One region of the Jeotgalibaca sp. A127 genome, then DNA from elsewhere that is predicted to be linked to it. Evidence: riboswitches for the same ligand, from Rfam matches in the RefSeq annotation. Region 1 holds a riboswitch; the other holds the start of a gene.
What was found. Region 1 has a riboswitch for lysine ahead of ACTVAI_RS06475 (ABC transporter substrate-binding protein/permease). Riboswitches for the same ligand answer to the same signal wherever they lie in the genome.

Region 1 (5,921 bases):
CGCTGTTTTTGACCACCCGATAATTGAGCCGGTCGGGCATGAATATAGGATTCCATACCAACTTCTTCCAAGAAATGAATAGCTCGTTTCTTTGCCTCTTCCTTATCTGTTTTTAAAACGTTGATTTGGCCGGTTGTACAATTTGTTAAAACATCCAGATTGTTGAATAAATTGAATTGCTGGAATACCATGCCGACTTTAGAACGATAATGGAACAGGTTCAGACTTGGATCCAACACGTTTTGATCCCGATAATGAATTTCTCCAGTTGTAGGTTTTTCCAACAGATTTAAACAACGCAGTAACGTTGATTTACCGGAACCAGATGAACCGATCAAGCAGATTACCTTTCCTTCTTGTACGTCAAAACTGATGTCTTTTAAAACTTCTCGGTCACCGAATTTTTTGCTGAGATTCTTGATGCTTAAGACTGTTCCCAATCAGCCCACCCCCTTATTTTGTTTAGGAGACTGGATTTGGTTTGGATTACCACCCACGAGTTGGTAATTCTCTGCCCCATCAAGTTTACGCTCAAAGCGGCGCAAGATACGGGTAATAGTCAGAGTCATAATCAAATACATAATACTTGCCACCGTGTAAGGACCAAAGTAGTCAAAATTGATTCCCGCAACTGTTTTAGTTTGAAAGAATAACTCTGTAACAGAGATAACGTTCAATACAGAAGTGTCCTTAATATTGATTACGAATTCATTGCCTGTTGCCGGCAAGACATTTCGCCATACTTGGGGAATAACCACAACACGCATAGTTTGCCAATGGGACATGCCAATAGCAGCTGCTCCTTCAAATTGACCTTTATCGATTGAGACAATACCTCCACGTACTATTTCAGTCATGTAAGCACCTGTATTGATTGAAACAATGAAAATCGCTGCACTTGTACGATTAAGGTCCCAACCGAATACTAAAGCAGATCCATAATAAATGACCATTGCCTGAACAATCATTGGTGTTCCACGGAAAAGCTCAATATAACACGTTGATATAAAATGTATCAACTTTAAAAAGTAACGTTTAATTCCTTTATCAGGTTGCGGTATTGTACGGACGATACCCAGTACCATTCCAATTACTACTCCAATTACGGTTCCGATCATTGAAATGTAAATCGTCACCCAGGCTCCTCTTAGAAAAAGAGGCGCATTATTTATAAATATGTCCCATAAATGGCCCACTAATTTTTCACTCCCATATCTTACTGCGCAGCCGGTTGATTCAAGATTGCTTCTTCCATCAGGCTTTGTTGCTCTTCTGCAGAAATTGTTTCCAAAATACTATTTATTTCTTCTAATTGGGCTTCGTCTTTTCGAACCCCGATTGCAATTGTTGTATCTTCCGGATTCGTTTCAAAACCATCTTCAAATTCAATATAGGTAAAATCTTCGTTTGCATTGGAAGCACTGATTGCTTCTGGTAGTTCAGATACATAACCATCAATTACACCTGATTGCAATGCCACCCGCATAGCAGAAAAATTCTCCATCGCCGATTGTTTTTCAACACCTTCAATCTGATCAATCATATTATAGTGGAACGTGTTCAACTGGGCTGTTATTTGCGCCCCAGAAAAATCAGCCAATGATGTAGCATCTACATAATCCCCATCGGCTGCAACCACCATTACCAATTGCGATTCCAAATAAGGGATACTAAAGTCGATTGTCTGTTTTCTTTCTTCTGTAGGGGACATTCCGGCAATAATTACATCAATTTTTTTCGATTGAAGTGCTGGCACCAAACCGTCCCATTCCGTTTTTACGATAACGAGTTCCTGACCGAGGCCATCGGCAATTTTTTTGGCAATTTCAACATCATATCCCCCAGCATATTCTTGGGAATCTGATATTTGGACAGCGCCATTAGCGTCGCCTGTCTGGGTCCAGTTATAAGGGGCATACGCAGCTTCCATGCCTACTACAAATTGCTCATTTTCGGTACCTTCGGACGTTGTTTCATTTCCTTCAGAGCCACATGCAGCTAACACCAATGCTGAACCAAATACTAAACTTAATAATCTTAATCCTTTTTTCATTGTTATTCCGCTCCTCTTATAAAAAATACAAACAAAAAAACCGTGAGCAAAAGGCTCACGGTTTACCGTCCTTTTGCCCCAATATGAACAGCGCATCGATGAATATAATTGGGCATTATATTCTGACAGTATCATACTTATTCAGCATGACCCCAGTATCCTATAAGATACTTCGGCGAATTCCCCTTTCGTGACCTACTGATGGTTTTCGCGACCTCTAGTTCATATTGTTCTTTGTTATGCCAGTAACTATAGCGTACTTTATTTTTAATGTCAACAAGACATATCATTTAATTCTAATAATTGGTTAATTAGTCTGCCTTCCATTATAATAAAATCACGAGATGGGGGAATATGCTATGATACCAAAAATTATCCACTACTGTTGGTTTGGAGGCAACAAGATGGGTGAGCAAACCAAAGAAATGATGGCTACATGGAAAAAGTACTGTCCTGATTATGAAATAATGATCTGGAATGAAGATACTTTTGATGTACATAACATGGGGGATTATGTAAAAGAGGCATATTTAGAAAGTAAATGGGCTTTTGTTTCGGATGTGGCACGTCTATATGCACTGAAAGAATACGGGGGCATTTATATGGATACAGATGTCGAAGTTATTAAACCTCTTGACCCACTTCTGAACCATGATGCTTTTATGGGGTTTGAAATTGAGACAACAATTTCTACTGCCTTAATTGCAACCGTTCCCCACCATCCTACTTTTGAGCTTCTTTTTGCGGATTATGAGAATCGGCATTTTAAGAATCCCGATGGAACCCTGGATGAAAAAACAAACGTTAATCGGATCACCGAAATTTTTCAGGAGAACGGTTTGGAATTAAATAACGAATACCAGGAAATTATGAATGTTGCTATCTATCCCCGTGTTTATTTTTCGCCAAAGAGTTATTGGACCCGAGAAATCAACGATACTAAAGATACTTATGCCATTCATCATTATTCTGGTTCCTGGTTATAAAAAAGCTATGTTGTCCCGAGAATGGGGCAGCATAGCTTTTTGTGTTTACATATAATCTTTTCGCTTCAACCAAAGGAAGGTAACAACACTGATTAAAATTGATAGGCCAATCAAAAAAATAAATGCTAATGGATGTTTCTCAATGGGCAAAAATACATTCATTCCCCAGAAAGATCCAATAATGGTTGGTATCGTCAATACAATACTAAATGAAGTCAAAAACTTCATAATATTATTCAGGTTGTTTGAAATAACACTGGAAAAGACTTCACTTAAGTGATCGATCATTTCCGCTGATTCTTTAACCATTATTGAAGCTTGATGTGAGATGACCTTGATATCATGCAATAATGTTTTACCCTTGGCATCCTCTGAATAAATGTCACGATCCATTAAATTTTTTATGATACGATGGTTCTCCAAAATTCCTGTTTCAAAGTAAACCAGGTTCTTGTGTATAGCAATCAACTTGTAAAATGCTTCATTCCTAGTCGTATCAACGATATTTTGTTCCATGTCATCAATCGTTTTATCAATATCGGATATTTTTTCCAAGTAGGAATCAGTCAATTCCCATAATATATCCAAAACAATATGTGAGCCGTACCAATCTTTGTCTAACTGGTTAGTGTAAACCCTCTCCAAGAAAGGAACATCACTTGAACAAACCGTTATGATTTTGTTATGGATAAGAATAATGGCTAACGGTAAAGTCTCGTATGAACGGTAGGTATCAAATGCTTCTTTGGTGTGAGGATACAAAACTAATAATAATAAAATCTTATCACCAAACTTCGTCTCTGCTACTTCTTGGCGAGGTACTTCATAATAATCAAACGCATCTGTTATGAAATCTTGAGGTATACCCAACTCATCAGTTAAAAAATGGATTTCATCCTCAAGGGGGCTTTCAAAATGCAACCATTGAGCATTTTTATAATCTGAAATTTCTTGGTAAAGATTATCTTCTCCAATAATAAAACTCTTCATGATTCCCACCCTATCATTGTTATTTGCTTTGAGTATATCACAAAAAAGTACCCGTCTCATGACAGGTACTTTTAACGGCTTCCGAAAGAAGTCTCCCGCTTCTAAACGTTTGGGTGCGTGGCACCAGTGAAAGCGGGAGCTGAATTTCGGTTCCCCCAATGGGGAACGATAGTTCCTGTTTACGTCAATAAAAATCGATTTAAGACGAAGGCATGTTATATAATATCCTTATAATCAAGGAAGGAGGAAATTTTATGTACCACGGAAAACGATTGTTGATTCGAAATCAAGCGAAGCTGAAACCGGCATTGGATACCTGCAACAAAGCTTCCGCTGAAGTGTGGAACCTGTGCTTGCGGAAGTCCAAGGCACATCATCTTGCCACCGGCAAGTGGATAGGCAAGACGCAACTGCAAAGCGAAACCAAGCAAACGGTCGCATTGCATAGTCAAAGCATCCAAGCCGTCGCCCACAAATACTTGAACGCCCGTCTGGCGGCGAAGGAAGCCAAAACCGCAGGGCGCAAGAATGTCCGTTACCCCTACAAGGAGAAGTTTTTCTTCAACACCAAATGGGTCGGACAGGCTTTTTCCATAGAAGGTAATGTCGTCACCCTCTCATTGGGCATCCGCAACGGAAAAAGACAACCGCCACTGAAGTTGCGGGTATCCGGATTAGACGGCATTCCTGTCGAAACCATCAAGGAAGTGGAGCTATGCCACGACACCCATTATTATTTGTCCGTTAATTACGACGATGGGATAGAAAATCCGCCCTTGGGGCAACAACAGGCGGCTTCTGTTGACTTGGGCGAAATCCACAGTATTGCTTCCTTTGCGGAAGGCGGTTCTTCCGTCCTGATTAGCGGACGCAAGGCACGCAGTATCCACCAATTGCGCAACAAGAAGCTGGCTGAACTGCAACGGCTGCAGTCGAAGTGCAAGAAAGGCTCGCGCCAGTGGAAGAAATACCAAAAAGCCAAAAACTTCGTCCGCACCAAGAGCGCCCGCCAGCTGCAGGATGCCCTGCATAAGACAACCAAAAACTTTGTGGATTGGTGCGTCGCACAGCAGGTTTCGACGGTCTACGTTGGCGATGTAGAAGGCGTGGAACGCAACACCAAAGGGAAGAAACGAAAAAAAGTGACGCAAAAGCTGTCCAATTGGAGCTTCGACAAGCTGATGAGCTACCTGACGTATAAAGCCAGAGCCAACGGCATCGCCATCCAAAAGGTGGACGAAGCCTACAGTACGCAAACATGTCCTGTTTGCCACAACCGCAAGAAACATACCGGTCGCAATGTCCTTTGTGCGTGCGGCTACACCAGCCACCGCGACATTCACGGAGCCAAGAACATCCTCAGCAAGACACTGTACGGGAACTTCCTGCCGTGGGCAGTCGCGGAACAGACAAAGTATCTACGACCATGTTAGGGAGTAGTAGATGGCGCGTCACCGCCCACAAACAGTAAAAACTGTTTGCGTTGCTTTTTGTGGAGAGAAGAAACAGCCACTTCCCAAATGGAAGCATCTCGGCAACTGTCGAGTCCCGCTGCAGCGTCTCTTTAGACAAAAAGAAACCCCGACTTCAAAATCCGTCAGGATTTAAGTGGGGGAGTGTTCATTTAAGCGATAGAAATATGCATTTCAATTCCGCTGTTATCCTTCAAGATAATGACACCATTATCCTCTTTGTATGTGTAGTCTTTTTCTTTCAAACGACTTAACAAAGCATCCATTTCCTCTTGGTTTGGGACCAACCATTCATAGTAGGCCAAACCTAATTGATTCTCGCGTGGTTCAGGTAAATTTTTACCTGCCCAAGTGTTTGAACCAACGTGATGATGATAATCCCCGGATGCGAAAAATTTCGCTTGGCCGAAGTAATCAGAC
Region 2 (5,921 bases), on a different contig from region 1:
TTTGCTATTTAGTTGTGCCTGTTTAAACGGTTTTTTTCCGTTAACATGAGGCCTTTCTTTTTCGATAGCAGGCATTTCTTCATTTTTTATCATGAAAATAGGCGATATTTCTTTATTTGTAAATTCATAGATGCCTTCGACAACCCTTGTAGCCAGATTATTTTGCCAATAATCCTTGTGAAGGGAAGACGGAACTTCGATAATGATATTTGTTTCCGTTAAACGAACAGGGACAGCACTATCGATCCATGTGTCGTAGCTGACTTTGGAAAGCGATTCTTTGAATTTTTCTTGTAGATAGCGCCAGAGAGAATAAATATCTTCCAATAGGAGCTTCCTCCTTCTTTTAAATTTTTGATTGTTTTCGCAAATATCAAGTATACATTATTTTAGCATTCCTGTGAAAGGTTTTCCACAACTCTTTAATCTGTGCATAAACATTTCCCAAGGCAGTTAAAAAGTTTTCCACAAGCTGAAAAACAGATGGGGATAATTTCATGAAAAAGAAAAACAGCTAACAAGAATTGTGGATAACCATCAGAAGACAAAGGTTGATATCGTTGGGTTTTCGATGCTTACCCACAAGTTGTGGAAGTTATCCCCTGTTTTTCATTAACAAACTGTTCCTATGTGGACAACTGCTGAAAAAGGTTGGGATAAGGGGCGGGGGGTATTTTGTTTATACCGGGGACTGTGCAAAATAGAGAGAGAATGTGGATAAAAAATATTTTATTTGTTTTAAAAAAAGGTTTATCAATTCAATAAAATGTGCTATTATAATCGAGTGAGTCAAAAATACTTAGTTTTACTTGACAGATAGCCTAATGTTTCCTTATAATGTTTGGGACTATCTAGAAGAATTTTGCATATGTCATTATAGAAGCAAACATTATCAGGAGGTGCAAAAAAATGAAAAGAACTTTCCAACCGAAAAAACGTAAACGTCAAACAGTTCATGGTTTCCGTAAACGCATGAGTACAAAAAACGGCCGTAATGTATTAGCAAGTAGACGCCGCAAAGGCAGAAAAGTATTGTCTGCATAAGATCACTGACCGTCAGTGGTCTTTTTTTTTACATAAAACTTATAGGAAAGAGGATACAGGGTGCGTAAATCTTTTCGAGTAAAAAAAGAAAAAGAGTTCCAGAATGTATTCCATACTGGCTCTTCAAAAGCAAATCGCCAGTTTGTCATCTATAAAATGCCTAAAGAAGGACAGGACCATTTTCGAGTGGGGTTGTCCGTTGGTAAAAAAATTGGTAACGCAGTCACCCGTAATGCTGTAAAAAGAAAAATCCGTCAGGCTCTTTTAGAATTAAAACCGCAAATTAAGTCTGAAATTGATTTTATAATTATTGCACGCCAACCAACTGCGAATTTAACTACAGAAGAAATTAAAAAAAATCTGCTACATGTGTTAAAATTAGCACATGTAATATAGTTCAAAGGAGGAAATTTTGTTGTCTAAGCGGAAGCGATTACTTTTATCTTTGGGACTGGTTATGGTCATGTTGGTTTTGTCGGCATGTGGTAACACGGCTCCCATCACTTCTGAGAGTACTGGATTTTGGGATGGAATTGTTATTTATAATTTTTCTCGTTTCATTATTTTCCTATCAGAAATGTTCAATAATAGTTATGGTATGGGAATTATCATCTTTACATTTATTATTCGGGTCGTTTTAATCCCATTAAATTATTTCCAAACAAAGAGTACACGGAAGATGCAAAAAGTGCAGCCCCAAATCAAAGAGCTGCAAGCAAAATATGCATCCAAGGATACACAGACCCGTGAATTACTGCAATCGGAAATTTCTCGAGTTTATTCTGAAAATGGTGTGAATCCATACGCTGGTTGTTTACCAGCTGTTGTTCAAATGCCAGTGATGATTGCTTTGTATCAAGCCATCAGTCGTACAGAAGTACTACGTGAAGGAACATTCTTATGGATGAACTTGGGAGAACGTGACCCATACTTCATTTTACCGGTATTAGCTGCAATATTGACTTACTACACATCTAAATTGACGATGATGTCTCAACCAGATGGTGGTGGCCAAGCTAAAGCTATGCTGTATACAATGCCAGCAATGATTTTATTCGTAGGTATTTCTTTACCAAGTGCGTTATCATTATATTGGGTAGTAAGTAATGCATTCTCTGTTGGTCAAACATTGATCATGAATAATCCTTACAAAATCATTGCAGAACGCGATGAAGAGGAACGGGCTAAGAGAGAACGTGCAAAAGCGCTGGAAAAAGCTAGAAATCCGAAGAAAAAGAAAAGAAAATAATTTGTTCTTTGAAATGGAAGGATGGACAATTGATGGAAAACGAAAAAATTGTAGTGCGCGAGACAACGGTTGATCAAGCAATCAGCAAAGGGTTAGCTCAACTAAATTTAGGCAGCCATGAAGTAGACATCAAAATCATTTCTGAAGGGAAAAAGGGACTTTTCGGTTTTGGCCAAAAGGACGCTGAGGTGGAATTAACACCTAAAGTGCTCCCGGAAATGGATGAACCAGGTGACATTGCTATTTTTGAAAATGAGGAACGTGCCAATCATCTTGCTGAAAACCCGGAAACTGAAGCTCCTGTAACCCAAGAGGACAACTATGATTATTCTGATACGTTGGAATATGCTGATGAAGATGAAGATGAAGAAGAGGAAGATTTCGATGAAGAACCTGCTTCTGAATCCTCACGCCAAGAAGCTATTTCAAGTGTTAGCGATTATTTAACAAAAACTGTTGAAGTTTATGGTGCACCTGCCGAAGTGACAGCAGAAGTAAAACATAATATCATCACTTTCCAGATCGATACCAACAAACCAGGTTTAGTCATAGGTAAACATGGAAAAATTATTAATGCGTTACAAATATTGGCACAAACTATTTTCCAACAACATGAACGCAGTCGCGTGTCTGTTGTGGTTAATGTGGGAGATTACCGGGAACGCCGGGCGAGCATCCTGGAAAACATTGCGGATCGTACAGCGGAACGTGTACTGCGTACAAAGCAACCAGTCTTCCTTGAACCGTTACCAGCTTTCGAACGGAAACAAATCCATGCTTATTTAAGCAAAAACAAACGTATTTCAACTCACTCTGAGGGTAAAGAACCACATCGTTACCTCGTAGTAGAAATATCAGAATAAAATTTTCAAAAAGCTATCTCTTCGTTTTGGAAGAGATAGCTTTTTTATTTGGGAAACAATAAACTGGTATTAAAAGGGAGGAGTTCACTGATGGAGAAAATGAAGTTAACCGCAAAAGATAGTTTGGGCATTTCTATTGCCATCTATGCGGTGGATGATCCTATTGGGGTGGTACAAATTATTCATGGATCAAAGGAGCATAAGGGCCGCTATGCCGATTTTTGTAGCTACTTGCAAAAAGAAGGTTTTGCGGTTGTTATAGCTGATATTCGTGGCCATGGTGAATCCATTAACGAAGCAAATCCATTTGGTTTCATGGATGGTCCAGATCGGGTCATCGAAGACCAATTATTGGTAACTGATTTTATTAAAAAACGCTATCCAGAAAAAGAAATTTATTTGTTTGGACACTCATTAGGGTCCCTGTTTGCCCGTATTTATATTCAAAATCATGACCATCTCATTTCCAAGCTGGTCATGACAGGAACGGTTAACTACGTGTATGGTGTAGAAATTGCTGAGATGTATGGCCGGTTATTGACGCGCTTGCGTGGTAAGGATGGCGACAGTCTCCTGATTCGTCTTATAAAAAAAATTCAGGGAGAAGAAGCAATGACATGGGTAAGTGTAAATAAAGATAATCTCATGGCAATCAAGAACGATCCAATGATAGTCAAGGAATATGCTAATATTTCTCTCTTAACCATCATCCAAGCAGACAGAATGATGCATCTAGAATCAATGTTTGAATGTAAAAATCCTGCTTTAAAAATACTGAGTCTGACCGGGGATGGCGATCCAGTGACGGGAAGAGATCGTGGATTGAGTGAATCACTCACGTTTTTGAAAAAGGTCGGTTATAAATATATAACAAAGATGGTTTATCATGGAATGAATCACGAAGTGCTGAATGAAGAAAATAATGGCTTGGTTTACAAGGATATTGTACGTTTTTTAAAAAAGTAGACAAAGAAGTTTTTTAATGATATTCTAATTTTAATTGAAAAAAGAGGTAGCAATGTAAAAAAGTAATCAATGGGAGAAGGCATTCAATGATCATTGATGAAAGGTAATCATTGCCGAACGATGCAGATTGGCAAATTTCCATCGTGGGGGTATAGGAAATACTTATATCACTCCTACTTGAAAAGTAGAGGCGCTGAGAAATTGTTACATCCACTGTAAAAATTTAGAAGGCGCCAGAAATGGCGTCTTTTTTGTACAAAAAAACCAGTATTCAGGAGGAAAATAAATGAAAGAACTCGTTATCGAAGGTATGACGGCGGGCGAATTGGTAGCTCAGTACGGGACACCACTTTACGTTTACGACCAAGCGAAACTTGAAAACAACTTGGAAGCTTATACGCAAAACTTTAAATCAGATTTATTTCAAACAAAGATACTCTATGCATCGAAAGCTTTCCAGACCATCGGAATGTTGGATTTGATTGCTAACTATGGTTTAGGCGTGGACGTTGTTAGTGGCGGTGAATTATATACGGCACTACAATCAGATGTGCCAGTTGAAAAAATTCATTTTCACGGAAATAATAAAACAACCGAAGAACTCCGTATGGCTTTTGAAAGTGGCATCGTGCATATTGTTGCTGACAACGTGATGGAGCTGGAAGAAATTGCGGAATTGGCGGAAGAATACCAACGAGCAGTCACTATTCAAATTCGATTGAATGTCGGCATTGAAGCGCATACGCATGAATATATCGTGACAACACATATTGATTCAAAATTCGGGATCGCCTTTGGTAGTGAAGATTATCAAGCTTGTCTGGCTATCTTTGAAAAGAGTGATTATCTTCATTTGGAAGGTTTCCATGTTCATATCGGCTCTCAAATTTTTGAAATGGATGCTTGGTATGCCGCCATCGATAAAATGCTTGGCTATTTGGCAACGTTCGATTATCCGATGACTCTCAACTTGGGCGGAGGCTTTGGCGTGCGTTACACAGATGAAGATCAACCCATGCCTATTAAAGAAAATATGGAACAGATTTTATCTTATTTAGAGGGGAAATTACAGGAAACTGGCGTTACGATCAATGAAGTAGTGATTGAGCCTGGTCGCAGTTTAGTAGCAGAAGCCGGGATTACCCTTTATGAAATTGGTTATCAAAAACAAACACCCAATAAGCATTATTATTTTGTGGACGGTGGAATGGGGGATAACATCCGACCAAGCTTGTACCAGGCAAAATATGCCTGTGATGTTGCCAATAAACTAGATGCAGAAAAAACAGAATTAGTGACGGTAGCAGGAAAATACTGCGAATCCGGTGATGTTTTGATTCATGATGTCCATTTACCACCTGTTGAAAAAGGCGATGTGTTGGTGGTTTATTCAACCGGAGCGTATGGTTACTCGATGAGCAGTAACTATAACCGCAATCCGACGCCAGCCGTCGTTTTCGTAAAAGATGGTAAAGCGAGAGAAATTGTTAAGCGACAAACCTTGGCAGATTTAATCAGGAATGATGTAAAAAACGGAGGCGAGTGGAAATGATTGAAGGATCGATGGTTGCATTGGTTACCCCAATGAATGAAGATGGTAGCATCAATTATACGAAGACGGCAGAATTGCTGGAATGGCATATTCAAAGCGGGACGGACGGTATCGTTATTTTGGGTACGACCGGAGAAGCTTCAACAATGACCTTTGAAGAGGAAAAAGAATTGCTCGCCTTCTGTAACGAGAAAATTGCCAAACGCGTGCCGATGATAGTGGGTAGCGGCAGCAATAGCACCGCCAC

Region 2: another riboswitch for lysine. It lies ahead of lysA (diaminopimelate decarboxylase); the one in region 1 lies ahead of ACTVAI_RS06475 (ABC transporter substrate-binding protein/permease).

The regions. Positions count from the first base shown of each region.
Region 1 covers NZ_JBQPRC010000004.1:180,660-186,580, forward strand. Annotated here, with positions in the region: gene ACTVAI_RS06470 (amino acid ABC transporter ATP-binding protein) at 1-440, opposite strand, end outside; partial or broken gene ACTVAI_RS06475 (ABC transporter substrate-binding protein/permease) at 441-2,053, opposite strand; lysine riboswitch at 2,134-2,282, opposite strand; gene ACTVAI_RS06480 (glycosyltransferase family 32 protein) at 2,413-3,039, shown strand; gene ACTVAI_RS06485 (magnesium transporter CorA family protein) at 3,085-4,029, opposite strand; gene ACTVAI_RS06490 (RNA-guided endonuclease InsQ/TnpB family protein) at 4,284-5,462, shown strand; gene ACTVAI_RS06495 (VOC family protein) at 5,654-5,921, opposite strand, start outside.
Region 2 covers NZ_JBQPRC010000009.1:14,889-20,809, forward strand. Annotated here, with positions in the region: gene dnaA (chromosomal replication initiator protein DnaA) at 1-327, opposite strand, end outside; gene rpmH (50S ribosomal protein L34) at 910-1,044, shown strand; gene rnpA (ribonuclease P protein component) at 1,105-1,440, shown strand; gene yidC (membrane protein insertase YidC) at 1,460-2,293, shown strand; gene jag (RNA-binding cell elongation regulator Jag/EloR) at 2,326-3,156, shown strand; gene ACTVAI_RS09140 (alpha/beta fold hydrolase) at 3,247-4,122, shown strand; lysine riboswitch at 4,156-4,322, shown strand; gene lysA (diaminopimelate decarboxylase) at 4,409-5,674, shown strand; gene dapA (4-hydroxy-tetrahydrodipicolinate synthase) at 5,671-5,921, shown strand, end outside.